3 regions of the Marinobacter sp. B-21 genome follow, and region 3 is predicted to be linked to each of the others. Evidence: riboswitches for the same ligand, from Rfam matches in the RefSeq annotation. Region 3 holds a riboswitch; each other region holds the start of a gene.

Region 1 (5,844 bases), on a different contig from region 3:
TCGAGAATCAGGCGGTCACCCGGCTTCAGACCGTTTGTAACGATAGCAAGGTCACCCTGCTGCCAGGCAACGGTGACTGGCTGGCGTTTCAGGCGGTCATCTCTGTCCGCCAGGTATACCTCGCCCTGGTGAATGGTGCTGGCCGGCACCACCAGCACTGGATTGGGTGTAGGCGCTGTGATAGACGACTGCACAAACATGTTTCGTACCAGCGGTGGCCGGGCTGGCGGGTTGGCATTGCGATAAGGCTCCTCCACCGCTATCACCGCCTGAATGGTGCGGGTGGCCGGATCAAGACTGCTGGTGACCCGGGTCAGCTTGCCGGGCCAGCGACTGTCGGGAGCGCCGGTGGGGTACACCCACACCGTCAGTGAGTCCAGCGGCAGTTGTTGGTGGAAATCGGGAAAACCCTCGGGTGCTTCCCCAGGGGCTGTCGGGGCGGGAGCACCCGGGATCTGGGACAGCACGTTCCGAAGCTCGGACATTTCCAGCTGCACCGTGACTTCTGCGGCAGAAATGTCGTCTGCCACAAACAGGGTCTGGCCGGGGCTCATCTGTTGCCCGGTTTCGATTTCGGACTGGTGAACCCGCATATCCCAGGGGGCTTCAAACCGGGTATCTTTAAGGTCTTCCCGGGCACTGGCCAGGGCCGAATCACTCCGGGCCAGGCGGGCGTTCAGGGTCTCCCGTTTTACCGGAATCAGGTTGAGCTGGTTTTTCAGTGACTGCACAGCCTGTTGTTGCTGCAGGGTGGCCCGCTGTTGTTCATCCAGCCGGGTTTCAGACAGGGCACCACGATCCGTCAGGGTTTTTGCCCGCTCCAGCTCCCGCTGGGCCAGGGCCAGCCGGCGGTTTTCCAGTTTCAGCAGTTCCCGGGCGTTCTGCTCTTCCTGATCCAGTTGCCGAAGCTCTGCCTCAAGGCCGGCGATATCGGCCTTGGCGGAGGCTTCCGCGAGTTCGTAGCGGGTCGGGTCTATCTGTAGCAAGCGGGTGCCTTCGGGGATCAGGTTGCCGCTTTCCAGCTCCGGGCTCCTCCAGATAATGCGACCGCCCACATTGGCCACTGCCTTCCAGCTCCGGGCCGGTAACACCTGACCATAACCACGTGCTTCGGTGCGAACGGTGAGGGGAGTAACTTCAAGGAGCCTGGCTGGTGTCGCTGCCAGCTGTTCAGCTGTGCGCTCCGGTGGTTGCTTCAGTTTCACCATGATCACCACGAAGGCGATGCCGGCAATCAGCGTCAGGGCGAGGATGAGCTTATTTTTTCGGGTCATCGGGAATCTCCTGGAAGCTTGCGCTGAACAACCGGAATATGCGAGGGGCTACCTGTTCCAGGTCGCGGACATCGCCACCCACCATGCCCTGAACTACCAGCCCCTGAATGGCACCCAGATAGAGCACGGCAGCAGCTTCCGTGTCGATGGTCGGGGTTATGCATTGCTGTTCAATACCAAGATTCAGCAGAGAGACTACTTTCTGCCGGTAGGTGGCCAGGGTCTGACGGATAATGCGTTTCGCCCGGTGGTTGCCCGGTTTCTGGAGCTGTCCCAGCATCAACTGAGGAATGCCGGGGTGGCTGGCAACATGCAAGCCCAAAATTGGCCCCGATGCTGAGCTGCCGCTGAAGTAACCTCGCTGGTTGGTTGAAAACGAGGTGCCCGTCAATTTTCCACCCGGCTCATGGAGATGAGACCAAAGACTGGGGTTTGATAAGAATCATTATCATTAGGTTTTTTCTGTTGTAAAGTTGGTGTGGTTCATCAGGGGTAACGCTATGAATGCCATTCCCATAAAAGACATCAGTGAAACCTCAGCGCCAACGCGTTTTGTTGGGGGTTCTGATCGTGCTTCAAAGCATCCCGGTGTAGAACGCATTCTCTCCCGTCTGGGTCCTTGGTTGCCCTGGGTGCATGTGGTCATGTTCCTGGTATTCCTGGCTGTGCTGGTCGTCCCTGTGTATCTGCCGGAGTCAGCAGAACAGGCAACCTTTCTGGATGATGGCCGGGTGCTGGCAAACTATCTGCTGTGGGGTGTGTGGTTCCCTCTGGTGTTTTTCTCGGTGGTGATTACCGGAAGAAGCTGGTGCGGTTTTCTGTGCCCGATGGGGGCCGCGTCGGAACTGGCCAACCGCCATGGACTGAAAATGCAGACACCGGCATGGGTTCGCTGGCCGGGCACGCCCATCCTCAGCTTTATCATTATCACCCTGTTGGGCCAGACCACCGGTGTACGTGACCACCCGGAGGCGACTCTGGAAATCTTCGGCGGCACCTTCGTAATGGCCGTCATCGTCGGTTGGCTCTGGGGGCGCAACAAGCGGGTATGGTGCCGGCACCTGTGCCCCATAGGGTTATTACTGGGGGTATTTGCCCGCCTGGGTGCGGTGCAGCTTTGCCCGCGAAAGTGGAAGTCCGGACCGGACGAACTCACTGACAAAACCATTTGCCCTACCTATATCGACTTGCCCCGTAAACGGGCTACTCGCCATTGCATCGAATGCCTGCGCTGTATTCTGCCCGGCCATACAGCGGGCCTGGCGGTGTCTTTCCGCAGGCCGGGTCAGGAACTGGAATCCATTCGTCATCATGCCCCGGATGGTTGGGAAATCCTGTTTATCTTTCTGGGTGCCGGTGTGGCTCTGGGTGGCTTCTTATGGCTGGTGCTGCCATTTTACAGCGACTGGCGGCAAGTGGCAGGTACCTGGTTTATCGAACAGGGCCAGTACTGGATTGGTAAGCCTGGGCCGGCCTGGCTGATGAGTGTGCATCCGGAGCGCCGGGAAGTCTTTCGCTGGCTCGATTTCTTCATGATCGCCGGCACCATGGTCGCGGTCATGGCATTGTCTGCTCTGGTGCTGAGTGTGGCATGTCTGGCGAGTGCCGGGCTGGCCAGGTTGCAGGGCGGTACCGCAAGCCTGTTTCAGGCCTTCGTCCAGATTGGTTACAGCCAGGCCCCCGTGGCGCTGATGGCTCTGATGATCGGCCTCGCCACCGAGCTGTTCACCCCCTTTCTGCGCCTGGGTATGACCGCCGTGCAGGTCAGTAATGCGAAAGCCGCAATGATTTTTCTCGGCTGGGTCTGGAGTGTTTGGCTGGCCTGGCGAATTCTGCAGGGCCTGGGTGTTGGCCGTGGCCGCTGGCTGGCGCTGTTACCGAGTGCGGCGGGCAGCAGTGCCATGGCTGCCGCCTGGTGGATGGCGGTGCTCTGAGATCTACCGCATTCCGGCAAGTTCCCGATCAAAAAAGAAGATGTGAAACCACCCTAAAAGAGGAGTAAGGCTATGAAAACAAGCACTCGCGCATTCACTGCTGCTGCCATGTTGACCGGCAGCCTGGTGCTTGCCGGCCACGCTATTGCTGGCGAAGTGGTGGTCGGTGAGCCCGTAGAGAAGCATGGCATGGAAATCGGCGCGGTGTACCTGCAGCCGGTGATGATGACACCGGAACTGCCGGGCATGGGTGAAAAGGATATCCATCTGGAAGCGGATATCGCCGCACTGCCTGGTAACAATAACGGTGCCGGTGCCTGGGTTCCTTATCTGGGAATTACCTTCACGCTGACCAAAGATGGTTCGGATTGGTCCAGAACCGGCGCTTTCATGCCGATGGTGGCCTCTGATGGACCGCACTACGGTGCCAACATCAAGCTGGACGGCCCGGGCAAATACCATGTGGTTTATCACATTGATCCGCCCCCCTATCAGGGATTTTATCGCCATAAGGACAAAGAAACCGGTGTCGGCAAATGGTGGGTTCCGTTCGATGTGGAGTGGGATTTTGCCTACGTGGGTACCGGCAAGAAAGGTGGTTACTGATTAATTGAAGGCCTCCAGCCAGCTTGTCCGTTACCGGGCTGGCTGGTGTTGCCGCCGCCTTTCCTCTGTTTCCCAATCCCTCGCTCATTCTCTCCCTTTGTTCGATTTTTAAGAAGTAAACGAGATAAATTTTCTTGGTTGAATTTTTCTGCATTAATATATATAGTAATTGTGTCCTGGTAAGCCACAATATGTTGTGTTTGTGGCAAGGAATCCGGTGAGACTCCGGAACTGACGCGCAGCGGTATTGGGGAACAACCGTGGCATGATGACACTGGCGCAAGCCGGGAAGTCGCCACGCAAGGCCGAACCGGAAGGTTCACGCCCCTGAGTCCGAAGACCTGCCAGGGCAACATGCACTGCACCTTCGCGACTCAGGGTGAACAGTTGGTCAAGCCCCGGGTCTGGTTGCCCGTGTGTGATCTCCTGTATACGCGAAGGTTCTACAGACCTGATGCGATTCCAGGAGGAGCACATGCCCGCCACGACCACCTCAGAAGCTGCCGATCCATCCTTGCTGGATATCTCGGCCACCGTTAGTGAATACCTTCATCGCAGCGACTGGCGGGTAAACGCCAACGCCAATCAGGGCTACTCCCTCGGCGGTCTGATTCTGAATACCGCCGGCAAGGTGATTGCCAACTACTGGCTGAACGAGGTTTACACCCCGGAAATCGGCCAGGCCCACCGTGATGCCGATCTGCACATTCATGACCTCGATATGCTCAGTGGTTACTGTGCCGGCTGGTCCTTGCGAACTCTGCTGCATGAGGGGCTCAACGGTGTGCCGGGCAAAGTGGAAGCCGGGCCTCCCAGGCACTTGTCCAGCGCCATCGGCCAGATGGTGAACTTTCTCGGCACCCTGCAAAACGAATGGGCAGGGGCCCAAGCCTTCAGCTCCTTCGACACCTACCTTGCGCCGTATATCCGTAAGGACAACCTGAGCTATGAAGCGGTTCGCCAGTGTGTCCAGGAGTTTGTCTACAACCTGAACGTACCCTCCCGCTGGGGCACCCAGACTCCCTTCACCAACATCACCCTGGACTGGGTGTGCCCGGAAGACCTGCGTGGACAGATCCCGGTGATTGCCGGTGTGGAAATGCCCTTCAGTTATGGCGACCTGCAGGCCGAAATGGACATTATCAACCAGGCCTATATTGAAGTGATGACCGCTGGTGACAGCATGGGCCGGGTATTCACCTTTCCCATTCCCACTTACAACATCACCCGGGATTTTGACTGGGAGTCGGACAATGCCCTGCGACTGTTTGAAATGACCGCCCGCTACGGCCTGCCGTATTTTCAGAACTTCCTGAATTCAGACCTGGAGCCCAACATGGTCCGTTCCATGTGCTGTCGCCTGCAGCTGGACCTGCGCGAGCTGCTCAAACGCGGTAATGGCCTGTTCGGTTCCGCCGAGCAAACCGGCTCTCTGGGTGTCGTTACCGTAAACTGCGCTCGCCTTGGATATCTCTACAAGGGGCAAAAGAGCGCGCTGCTTGCCCGGTTGGATAAGCTGATGGGCCTGGCCCGGGATAGCCTGGAAACCAAGCGCAGGGTGATTGACCAGTTGATGGCAGAGGGTCTGTTCCCTTACACCAAACGCTACCTGGGGACCCTGAGAAACCACTTCTCCACCATTGGGGTGAATGGATTGAACGAGATGGTCCGCAATTACACGGATGACCGGGAAGACATCACCAGCGAGTCAGGCCGGGCGCTTGCTCTGGACGTTCTTGACCACGTTCGCGAACGCATGAAGGCCTACCAGAAAGAAACCGGCAACCTCTACAACCTGGAGGCCACGCCAGCCGAAGGCACCACCTACCGGTTTGCCAGGGAGGACCAGAAACGTTTTACCGGTATCCTGCAGGCAGGCATACCCGATGCTTCCTACTACACCAATTCCAGTCAGCTCCCAGTGGGTTATACGGATGACCCCTTCGAGGCTCTGGACCTTCAGGATGAGCTGCAAACCCGCTACACCGGTGGCACCGTACTACATCTGTATATGCGCGAGCGCGTCATCG
Region 2 (5,844 bases), on a different contig from region 3:
CGGATTGGCTGCCAGCACCGCTTCACGGCTGATTCGGGGTACCAGCCTCGGCAAATGTCCGAAAACATTAACGCCCCCGCACAGATCAATTGCCTTGCTGATCAGCTCCTCCCGGTTCACGGTCATCAGCGGCTGGTCCCAGATCTGATAAAACACCCGGACCGGCTGTGCCCTGGCATAACTAGACTCCAGACTGGCGATTCCGTCACGGAACGAATCTGCTCGTGCTTTCCCCACAGGGGCCTGGTCCGTTAACAGGGCAAGATCCTCAACCGCCCGAGCAATATCCTCGAACGTGCGCGGGGCGAGCCAGAATACAGGAATGCCAAGGTCCGCGACCCGTTCCAGCTGGCTGCGGGAGTTGCCATCAATCCAGGCCACTACCAGGTCCGGTGCCTGTGATACGAGGGCCTCCAGATCCAGCCGGTTGCTGTCGCCCACCTGAGGCAATGCCGCAGCTTCGGCCGGGAAATCGCTCCAGGCACTGACGGCAACCACGCGTTCTCCGGCACCGGCGGAGAAAAGCAGTTCTGTGGCGCCGGGGGAGAGCGACACAATTCGCGTCGCCGGTGCCGTCAGGCAGATCTCACGACCCAGGGCATCCGTCACGCACGGCGGCCGGGCCGATGCCGATACCGGCATCAGGGCACAAAGCGCTAGCAACAGGGCAAACCCGCGTTGGATCATAGGATTACATCACCGGTCAGCGAGTGGAACTATTGGCGGAAATCATAGCGCACCGAGGCCATGAAGGTCCGGCCAGCGGCCAGATAGTCGAAAGGTTCGAAGGTCACGCTGTCATTGCCCCGGCTGGTGGCATAGCGGCGGTCCAGAAGATTGTCGACCTTGAGTGACGCCGACCAGCCCGGCTGAAAGTTCCAGGCTGTTCGTATATCGACTGTGCCGTACCCGGACAGAAGGCTGGTGTTGGCTGCATCATTATAGCGGTCACTCTCGGCGATGAAGCTGGCACCGACAGACCATTGCGCAAACAGGCGATCAACGTCGAGACGCACATTCTTTTCGGCACGGCGCGGCAGGCGGGCACCGCTATCCCGATTTTCGGTGTCCGCGTAGGTTACGGCTGCTGCCAGGTTCCAGTCCGCGGTTTCAATACCCGAGGAAACTTCGATACCGCGGATCCGGGCCGTCTCTACGTTTTCCATTGTGCCCTCAAACGTTACCGGGTCAGAGACAAAGGTAATGAGGTCTTTCACATCGTTCTGATAGAGCGCAATGTCCCAGTACCAGTGGTCATAACGCCCCGTAAAACCGGCCTCGATCATCTGGCCTTCTTCCGCATCAAGGTCGGGATTACCGGTGTAGAATGGTACGGTCAGATAAAGATCATTGAAGGTTGGAGCCCGGAACGAAGTGGCATAGCTGAGGCGCAAACGATGGGCCCGGTCCAGCTGGTGGCCAAGGGCCACGCCCCCCGTCTCATCCTTGCCGTAGGCTTCGTTGTCATCAAGGCGAAGGCTGAGCAGCAGGTCTGTCGCATCGAAGTTCAGGCGTCCCTGACCAAATACCGCGCTGTTCGACCGGCTGTTTTCGAGGAAGTCGCTACTGCCGTCCACTTCGTCGATCACCACCTCCGAGCCAAGAACCAGTTCGTGGACGCCGGCAGTCAACGTGTTTTCCCAGCGCGCAGAGCGGGACAGGGTGTCGAAGGTGCTCGGAAAACTCCCGAAGGTGTCCTGTTCATCCCTGGCCTCTGAGAACTGGATCCGGGTGCGCCAGTAGTCACTGGCAACCGCTTCCAGATACAGCCCCATGGCACGGATCAGGAAATCGGTATCACCACCTTCAAACTCGGTATTGCCCTCGGACTGGAACACCGTCAGCCCGGCACCGCCGCCCTGGCGAAACTCGTGGCTGATCTTTGCCAGCCCGCCGGCATTGCGAAACCCCTTATCCTCGCCACCGGCCCGCAAGCTAGTGCCCTCGGTATCGGAATAAACCCCGCCGGCCAGAAACGCCGACTGCCCTTCCCTTCCGGCCACGCCGGCCGTGGTTTCAAGCGTCTCGTGGGAGCCACCGGACAGTTCCGCCCAGCCCTGGCGGCCCGCTTCTGGCTCGAGGGTAAACGCCTGGATAACACCGCCCACCGCATCCGCCCCATACAGGGAGCTTTTCGCACCGCGTACAAGCTCGACCCGCTCCATCAGCTCCGGCGGCAGGAACTGCCAGGGCGGGATGCCGGCGGTGGCTGAGCGCAGGCGGATACCGTCCAGCAGCAGAACCGTACCGGAACTGCCGGCACCGCGCAGGAAGACGCTGGTGGTCTTGCCATAGCTGCCATCGGAAACCACATTAACACCTGGCTGGGCGTCCAGCAGATCCCGGAATTCGGCTGGTTGCTGGCGACGGATGTCGTCTTTTTCGATGACCGTCACCGACGACAGACTTTCACCTACGGTTTTCGGACCAAGAGTTGCTGTGACGATGATCGGATCAAGGGCTTCGGTGTCATTGTCATTCTGGCCCAGCGCAAGGACAGGCAGGGTTAACAGTGACGTTGCTGTCACCAGGGCAGGGAAGGAAGGTTTCACAGTCATTATTCGTGGCTCCGCACCGCGCGCACCCGCGCAGGAATCTGGGTTTTGTTGCGGAACGGGAAAGCAGGGGGCAGGCAATCATCGGGTGGCAGGAAAGCGGAACCGGACTATCACCCACCCAGTCGCCCACCGCAACATCGGGTGTTTTTCCAGGCCGGTCTCCGGGCTGGCAGGCGGAACCGAGGTTCCCGGGCAATCACCTTCCCATGCCATGACGACACAGTGGCGCATCAGATTGCCGTTATCCTGCTTACCGTTGCGGGGGCAGCATCGGACTTGCGCTGGCGTTGCCAGGCTCACCGATTTCCCGTTTCACCCGTCGCGCTGTGCGACGGACACCTGAAAAAAAGTAGTGGAAGGCTAGCAACTCCGGCGAAAGCGGTCAATGAGATCCGTCAAATGCCGACATGGCCGCTGCTCCCTGCCACTGCTATATTGCTTATCTCAGATTGATTTTCCTCCGTCAAAACAGGGAGTTTTATGCAGGCCGAGCTTATCGACATCCGCAATCACATGGCGCAGTACCCGCCGTTTGACGAGCTGCCCGAGGAGCTGCTCGACAGGGTGGTTGGCGGCATTGAGGTGGTGTATTTCAAGGCCGGCACCCAGATCCTGGAGTTCGGTGAGCAGAACACCTGGCTTTGCTATGTGCGCAGCGGGGCCGTGGAGATCTACCGGCGCACCGGCGAGCTGTATAACCGGATCGGCGAAGGAGAGATATTCGGCCAGTTTGGCCTGCTGATGCGCAAGAAGGTGCGGTTTCCGGCGAAGGCTCTGGAAGACACGCTGATCTACAAGATCCCCGGTGAAATCTTCCATTACCTGTGGGAAAACGACGAAAATTTTGCCGATTTCGTGGAAATTGAGGACCGCAGCCGCCTGCGATCTGCCCTCTCCCGGCGGGAAAAGTCGAACCAGCTGATGACCTCAAAAGTCACCCGCCTGATTGCCCGGGAACCGGTCTCGGCGCCCTGCACGGTCAGGCTCCAGGAAGCTGCCCGGATCATGACGGACAATGGCGTTTCCGCCCTGTTACTGATGGACGAGGAAGGCGAAAAGCCGTTGCTCAAGGGTATTATTACTGACCGCGACCTTCGCACCCGTGCGCTCAGCGAAGCCCTGCCCTCGGAGACACCCATCAGTGACATCATGTCGGAGGACCTGATCACCATCCGCTCGAACGCCTTCATCTTCGAAGCCATGCTCACCATGCTTCACAACAATGTGCACCACCTCCCCGTGATGGATCGGGACGAAGTGCGGGGCGTGGTTGCGTTGTCAGATATCGTGAAGTACGAGAGCCAGAGCAGCCTCTATCTGGTCAGCAATATTTTCCACCAGCAGCATGTCAAGGGGCTGAAGAAGATCAGCCGGGATGTCCGTGACAGTTTCGTCCGCATGGTGAACGAAGACGCCAATTCCCACATGATCGGCAGTGCCATGGCCGGCATCGGGCGCAGCTTTACCCAGAGGCTGCTTGAGCTGGGCGAGGAAAAACTCGGGCCGCCCCCGGTTCCCTACTGTTTCATGGCCCTGGGTTCCATGGCCCGTGATGAGCAGCTGGTAGTGACGGACCAGGACAACGCCATGATCCTGGACGACGGCTTTATACCGGAGGAGCACGACGCCTACTTCCTGGCACTGGCGAAATTTGTCAGTGACGGACTGGCCGAATGCGGATACACCTACTGCACCGGCGACATCATGGCCACCAACCAGAAGTGGCGGCAGCCGCTGCGGGTGTGGAAAGGCTACTTCACCGACTGGATTGACAACCCGAAGGCCCAGGCCCTGCTCAACAGCAACATCTTCTTCGATCTGGACGGCATCTATGGCCAGACCGAATTTGCCGAGCAACTGAAGACCCTGGTGGCGGAGAGAGCCAGTAACAGCCAGCGATTCCTGGCACTCCTGGCCCGCAACGCCCTGAACCGCACGCCGCCCATCGGTTTCTTCCGCACCTTTGTGCTGGAGGAGGACGGCAAACAGCAGAAAACCTTCAACCTCAAACGCCGGGGCACCGCTCCGCTGTCGGATCTGATCAGGGTCCACGCCCTGGCCTGCGGCTCCCGGGCCCAGAATTCCTTCGAGCGGCTGAAAGCCATCGGCAACACCAAGCTGCTGCTGGACGATGATCTCGGCAACCTTCGGGACGCCCTGGAATTCATTTCGATTGTCCGGATCCGGCACCAGGCCCTGGCCATTGAGGCGGGGCGGGAGCCGGACAACAATGTCCGGCCGGAAGACCTGTCGCCCTTTGAGCGCAGCCACCTCAAGGATGCCTTCCAGGTGGTCAGTAATGCCCAGAAATTCCTGAAATTCCGGTACCACACCCAGGTGACCCGCAATGTCTGATGACTCGCGGGCTGAACACCCCGCCACCAGCCTGCCATGGCCCGAGCAATATCAGGCTCTGGCCCGCCAGTCCAAATCACCGCTTCTGCGGTCCTTTTACGAGGCTGGATGCGTATCGCCGGATACACCAATTTCCGAGGTTCCCATGGTGGCCATGGATTTCGAGACCACCGGGCTGGACGCCAACCAGAATTCCATTGTCAGTATCGGGTTGGTTCCGTTCACGCTGGACGCCATCCGACTGGCCGATGCGCGGCACTGGATCGTGCGCCCGAAACTGCCCCTGCACCGGACCTCCATTGCCATCCACGGCATCACCCACAGCGATATCGACAAGGCACCGGATCTGGAAGACATTCTTGAGGATCTGTTTGCCTGCCTGAGTGGCCGTGTCCCTGTTGTCCACTACCGGAATATCGAACGACCGTTCCTGGATGTGGCGCTGAAGTGGCGGCTTGGTGAAGGCATCCGCTTTCCGGTCCTCGACACCATGGCCATTGAGGCCCACCTGCACCCGAACCGGCAACCTACCCTCTGGCAGCGATTCACGGGGAAAAGTCCGGTATCGATCAGGTTAGCGGACAGCCGGCTGCGCTATGGGCTGCCCCATTACGCGGCCCATAATGCGCTGATCGATGCCATTGCCACGGCGGAGTTGTTGCAGGCCCAGGTGTTGCATCACTTCAGCCGGCAAACGGCGATTGGCGATCTCTGGCTGTAGCCTTATTATCGGATTACGCTGCGCTAATCCGACCTGCCCAGATGCTCCAGTCCCACCGCCTGGGCGTCCGGCCCGGCTACTGACTGACCATATCGGCCTTGGGTCGGACCTCGTTGACCCATTCGCCATAACCCGCCGAAGCCATGTCCTCTAGGGGAATGAACTTCATGGCAGCGGAATTCATGCAATAGCGCAGTCCCGTGGGGGCCG
Region 3 (5,844 bases):
GGTGCGGCCGCGTTGTTGTCGGCTTTTCTGGATGCCTTGACGGTAACCGCCGTTATTATCTCGGTCGCCGTGGGTTTCTATGCTGTTTATCACAAGGTGGCTTCCGGCAAGGGCTATCAACACGCCGACCACAATGCCAACAGCGACGAAGAAGTGATCGAGCTGCACCGGGAGGACCTGGAAAATTTCCGCGCTTTCCTGCGCAGCCTGCTGATGCATGGTGCCATCGGCACCGCCTTGGGTGGCGTGGCGACCATGGTGGGCGAGCCCCAGAACCTGCTGATCGCGAAAGTGGTGGGCTGGGATTTTGCGACCTTCTTCCTGCGCGTGGCGCCGGTCAGTTTGCCGGTACTGGCGGCGGGTCTGTTCACCTGCTGGGCCCTGGAGAAGCTGCGCTGGTTTGGTTACGGCGGACGGCTGCCAAAACCCGTTCGCCGGGTGCTGGAGGAGTTTGCCGATAACGAGCGCGCCAAACGGACCAAGGCAGACCAGGCCGCCCTGTGGGTTCAGGCCCTGGCCGCGCTGATCCTGGTGGTGGGGCTGGCGTTTCATCTGGCCGAGGTGGGCCTGATTGGCTTGCTGGTGATTATCCTGATTACCTCGTTTACCGGCGTTACCGACGAGCACCAGATCGGCAGGGCGTTCCAGGAATCGCTGCCTTTCACCTCTCTGCTGGTGGTTTTCTTCGCCGTGGTGGCTGTAATTCACGAACAGCACCTGTTCAAGCCGATCATTGATTACGTGCTCTCGTTGCCGGCCAACCAGCAGCCCGGCATGTTCTTCATCGCCAACGGCATTCTCTCGATGATCAGCGATAACGTGTTTGTAGCGACGGTTTACATCAGTGAGGTCAAGCAGGCCCTGGATGCCGGTGCTATCAGCTATGAGCACTTCCAGAAGCTGGCGGTTGCCATCAACACAGGCACCAATCTACCAAGTGTTGCTACACCGAATGGCCAGGCCGCGTTCCTGTTTCTGCTGACATCCGCCATTGCTCCGCTGGTGCGTTTATCCTATGGCAAGATGGTCATCATGGCGTTTCCCTACACACTGGTGATGGGCGGAGTCGGCCTGTACATGGTAATTAACTATATTTGACAATCTTCCCGGTTTTTTTGCGGGCAGTGTCAGTGTAGATTTGGTCGGGTCTGTTAATCTTTGCTTAAACAGACCCGACATTTCCGGATTCCATGCGCAGCAGCTTTTCACTTCACTTGTTTGTCTTCCTGACGCCCGGGCTCTTTCATGTCGCCCGGCTCGTTATCCTGTTGGTAGCCGCTCTGTTATCAACAAGCGCCACCGCCCAGTCTGGCCCGGGCGCAAAAACCCTTCGCGTGGCTTATGTCGAGTTTCCGCCCATTACCTATCAAACCGACGACGGCGCACCGGCAGGCAGCTTCATCGAACTTACCCGTAAAGTGGCGGTTGAGGCGGGCTACAAGCCGGAATTTGTCTACTTGCCGCTGAGTCGCACGTATCTTTACCTGAGCAACGGAAGGATCGATGTCTGGCCCGGTGTGACCGAGGTTCCACGCCTGGTGGACGATGTCCTGGAGAGCTGGGTCAGCCCGTTGGCTGTGCAACTGAGTGCCTGGTACCGTGAAGGCACCCCGGCCCTTGATCATTTTGATCTGCTTCAAGGCAAACGGGTGATCGTGATTGGCGGCTACACCTACGGTGGTCTTTTGGCCTGGCTGGAACAGAACGGTGGCATACGGGTAACCGAAGCGCCGAACCACCGATCGGCCGTTGATATGCTGAAGCGCAAGCGGGGTGACTATCTCCTGGATTACCGGCGACCGGTTCAGGAAATCCTGACAGAGCCTTCGGATAGTGTTATCCGGGAATCGGAAGTGCGCACCCGCAATGCCGCGTGGATTTTCTCGCTTACACATCCCCGTGCAGCGTTGCTGCGGGACGACTTTGATGATGCCTACCTGCGACTGGTGGAGAAGGGCGAAGTGCCCCCGGTGCGTGAAATTACCGGAGGTTATGTGATACCAGGGTTCCCCGAGGAACTTCGGTAAACGGCCCTTTGCACAGGGATATATCAGGGATTGAGCACGATATCACCGTACCAGGCGGTCGCTGTTTCGTTGGTGTTGTCTGAATCCGACATGATCGCAATACCCACTACCGGCGGCGGTGCCTCGCCAAAGGCCTTTCGATAATCGGCCACGATATCCCGCTCAATCGTGACCCATTCGCCGACCTGTTCCGAGCCGGAATTGACGGCGACCATCACGGTTTTCCCGGTGTAGGGGTTGGGTACGAACTTCCCCTCCGGCAGGGTGTTGGCCCAGATGTAGTTCAGGGCATTGCCCGGCAGGGTTTCGCCGAACAGCACCTCCACGGCCTTGCGTTTGGCACGTTCGAAAAAGCCGGCCTTCTCAGGCTGAAATTCAAAGGCGACATAGATTCGGGCGGGGTAGTCATCCCCCGACTTTTCCCGGGCATCACCCTGTTCAAAAACGTTTGAGACTTTCCAGCGCCATTGCAGAACCAGCGAGTCGGACGGTTCCAGATTCACCCGGGCAATCAGGCCGGAAGCTCCGCCCCTGGTGGTGGCCTTCACCACCTGTTCTCCATCCTCTGTTACCAACTCATAGCGGGTGAGCTGGTCGATTTTGGGAAACTCCAGAGGCTCCCAGCCGTCGTTAAGGGACTGCATTTCAGAAAACGGAGTCAGGATTGCTTCCTGCGCACCGGCCTGGGAAAACGCCAACAAACAAACGAGGCTCAGAGCCCAGGTTTTGCAATACCCGGTTAAATGCATGACGGTTTTCCTCTGCTCAGACAGTAAGAAGGCAGACAGATGTTTTACCGGAAAGTGCCTTGTTCTGTAAAAGCTACCTGTATATAGTGTCTCCATCCTTGGCAAAATACCATATGTAGTGACCATCGCATAACCAACATGGTTGGCGCCTGATCAATCCCTACATCCTGGTATCGGGAATCCGGTGAGACTCCGGAACTGACGCGCAGCGGTATTGGGGAACGAGCGTGGCATCACAGACACTGGCGCAAGCCGGGAAGTCGCCACGCAAGGCTGAATCGAACGATTCACGCCCCTGAGTCCGAAGACCTGCCTGGGAGAACACTGCACCTTCGCGTTTCAAGGTGAGCAGATCGGACCCAGGCCAGGCTCGTAGGTCGGATTACGCATTCGCTAATCCTACGGTGCTGCTGCTCAGATCCCCTGCCTACGCGAAGGTTATGGAACTCAACGCGTATTCAGGAGAACAAAGCATGTCCGCCTCTGCCCTGGCCGAACCCCGGTCAACCTCACACGCCGATACCCAATCCCTGCAGGTCATCAAACGCAACGGCACCCTCGTTGGCTTTGATCTGTCCAAGATCAGCGTCGCCGTCACCAAGGCGTTTCTGGCCGTGGAAGGGGACAAAGCCGCCGGTTCTGCCCGTATTAACGATGCTGTGCACCGGGTCACCGAACAGGTTATCCACGCCATTGGCCGGCGCCTGAAAGCCGGCGGTAAAGTGCACATCGAAGACATCCAGGACCAGGTGGAACTGGCCCTGATGCGGGCCGAGGAACAGAAAGTGGCCAGGGCGTATGTGCTGTATCGGGAAGAGCACGCCCGCGAGCGTGCCCGCCATGCCCCGGTGGAGGCCCACCCGCACCTGACCGTGAAGAAAACCAGCGGCGAGATCGCCGCCCTCGATCTTGGCCTGATGAAGCTCCAGGTGGAGCAGGCGGCGACCGGGCTCGAAGGCATTGATGGCGATTCCCTGGTGGACGATGCACTCACCAATCTTTATGACGGCATCGCCGAGGAAGACGTACTCTCCGCGCTGATCATGACCGCCCGCAGCCGGATCGAGCAGGAGCCGGATTACAGCGTAGTTACTGCGCGTTTGCTGCTGGAACAGCTGAGACTGGAGAATGCCGCCGCCCTGAACCTGCCCATCAGCCGGCCGCTGGCGGAAATCTACCCGCAGGCACTCTCGGCATTCATTGAGGCCGGTATTCGCTATGAGCTTCTGGACGAAGCGCTGGCGGCCTACGATCTGGAGCGCCTGGGCGCGGCCCTGAAACCGGAGCGGGACCTGCAGTTCGGTTTCCTTGGTTTGCAAACCCTGTACGACCGGTATTTCCTGCACTGGAACAAGGCCCGGCTTGAGCTGCCGCAGGTATTCTTCATGCGGGTGGCCATGGGCCTTGCCCTGCGTGAAGACGATCCGAATGCGCGCGCCATCGAGTTCTACAAGCTGCTGTCCAGTTTCGATTACATGGCTTCCACACCGACGCTGTTCAACAGCGGCACCCGCCATTCCCAGCTGTCTTCCTGCTACCTGACGACTGTCGGCGACGACCTCGAAGACATCTACGGCGCCATCCGCGACAACGCCCTGCTCTCCAAATGGGCCGGCGGTCTGGGCAACGACTGGACACCGGTGCGGGCGCTGGGCGCTCACATCAAGGGCACCAACGGTCAGAGCCAGGGCGTGGTGCCCTTCCTGAAAGTGGTGAACGACACCGCCGTGGCGGTGAACCAGGGCGGCAAGCGCAAGGGCGCGGTGTGCGCCTATCTGGAAAGCTGGCACCTGGACATTGAGGAATTCCTGGAGCTGCGCAAGAACACCGGTGATGAACGCCGCCGCACCCACGATATGAACACCGCCAACTGGGTACCGGACCTGCTGATCGAACGCATGCGCGAAGACCGCGACTGGACGCTGTTCTCCCCCAGCGATGTGTCCGATCTGCACGATCTTTACGGCAATGCTTTCCGTGAACGCTATGAGTATTACGAGGCACTGGCGGAGCAGGGCAAGATCAACCTGTTCAGGAAGACCCCGGCCAAACAACTGTGGCGCAAGATGCTCACTGTACTGTTCGAGACTGGCCACCCCTGGATCACCTTCAAGGACCCCTGCAACCTGCGTTCACCCCAGCAGCACCGGGGCGTGGTGCATAGCTCCAATCTGTGCACGGAAATCACCCTGAACACCAGCGCTGATGAAATTGCCGTGTGCAATCTGGGCTCGGTGAACCTGGCCGCCCACATCGCCAACGGCGAGCTGGATGTGCAGCGACTGGAGCGCACCGTGACCACCGCCGTGCGCATGCTCGATAACGTCATCGACATCAACTACTACGCCGTACCCCAGGCCCGCAATTCCAACCTCAGGCACCGCCCGGTGGGTCTTGGCCTGATGGGTTTTCAGGACGCGCTCTACCAGCTGGGCCTGCCATACTCCAGCCCCGAGGCAGTGGAGTTTGCCGATGTCGCCATGGAACAGCTCAGCTACTTCGCCATCCGCGCCTCGGCCACGCTGGCGGGTGAGCGCGGCGCTTACGACAGCTATGACGGCTCCCTCTGGCAGCGAGGCATCCTGCCCATCGACTCCATCAGCCTGCTCAAAAACGCACGCAGGGAAGGGGACCTGTCCATTAATACCAATGCCCGGCTGGACTGGACCCCGGTGCGGGAACTGATTGCCCAACACGGTATGCGCAACAGCAACGTCATGGCCATTGCCCCTACGGCGACCATTTCCAACATTGTGGGCGTGTCCCAGTCTATTGAACCTGCGTACCAGAACCTGTTCGTGAAATCGAACCTCTCCGGCGAGTTCACGGTGGTCAATCCCTCACTGGTTCGGGATCTCAAGGCGGAGGGGCTGTGGGACAACGTAATGGTCAACGACCTGAAATACTTCGACGGCTCCGTGCAGCAGATCGACCGTATTCCGGCGGTACTGAAAGCCCGCTACGCCACTGCGTTCGAGCTTGACGCCCGCTGGCTGGTGGAAGCCGCCGCCCGCCGCCAGAAATGGCTGGACCAGGCTCAGAGCCTGAACCTCTACATGGCCGAACCC

The links. Region 3 has a riboswitch for cobalamin ahead of AC13C0_RS01360 (ribonucleoside-diphosphate reductase subunit alpha). Riboswitches for the same ligand answer to the same signal wherever they lie in the genome.
Region 1: it holds a riboswitch for cobalamin, as region 3 does, so the genes downstream of both, AC13C0_RS03875 (ribonucleoside triphosphate reductase) here and AC13C0_RS01360 (ribonucleoside-diphosphate reductase subunit alpha) in region 3, are expected to answer to the same signal.
Region 2: it holds a riboswitch for cobalamin, as region 3 does, so the genes downstream of both, AC13C0_RS16825 (TonB-dependent receptor) here and AC13C0_RS01360 (ribonucleoside-diphosphate reductase subunit alpha) in region 3, are expected to answer to the same signal.

What each region holds. Positions count from the first base shown of each region.
Region 1 covers NZ_JBSXNZ010000050.1:52,477-58,320, reverse strand. The annotation lists gene AC13C0_RS03895 (efflux RND transporter periplasmic adaptor subunit) at 1-1,274, opposite strand, end outside; gene AC13C0_RS03890 (hypothetical protein) at 1,258-1,596, opposite strand; gene AC13C0_RS03885 (4Fe-4S binding protein) at 1,775-3,208, shown strand; gene AC13C0_RS03880 (iron transporter) at 3,281-3,814, shown strand; cobalamin riboswitch at 3,975-4,177, shown strand; partial or broken gene AC13C0_RS03875 (ribonucleoside triphosphate reductase) at 4,326-5,844, shown strand, end outside.
Region 2 covers NZ_JBSXNZ010000086.1:82,514-88,357, reverse strand. The annotation lists gene AC13C0_RS16830 (cobalamin-binding protein) at 1-687, opposite strand, end outside; gene AC13C0_RS16825 (TonB-dependent receptor) at 717-2,558, opposite strand; cobalamin riboswitch at 2,694-2,916, opposite strand; gene AC13C0_RS16820 (putative nucleotidyltransferase substrate binding domain-containing protein) at 3,039-4,913, shown strand; gene AC13C0_RS16815 (3'-5' exonuclease) at 4,906-5,634, shown strand; gene msrB (peptide-methionine (R)-S-oxide reductase MsrB) at 5,711-5,844, opposite strand, start outside.
Region 3 covers NZ_JBSXNZ010000034.1:5,262-11,105, reverse strand. The annotation lists gene nhaB (sodium/proton antiporter NhaB) at 1-1,098, shown strand, start outside; gene AC13C0_RS01370 (substrate-binding periplasmic protein) at 1,191-2,027, shown strand; gene AC13C0_RS01365 (DUF3047 domain-containing protein) at 2,051-2,671, opposite strand; cobalamin riboswitch at 2,928-3,107, shown strand; gene AC13C0_RS01360 (ribonucleoside-diphosphate reductase subunit alpha) at 3,250-5,844, shown strand, end outside.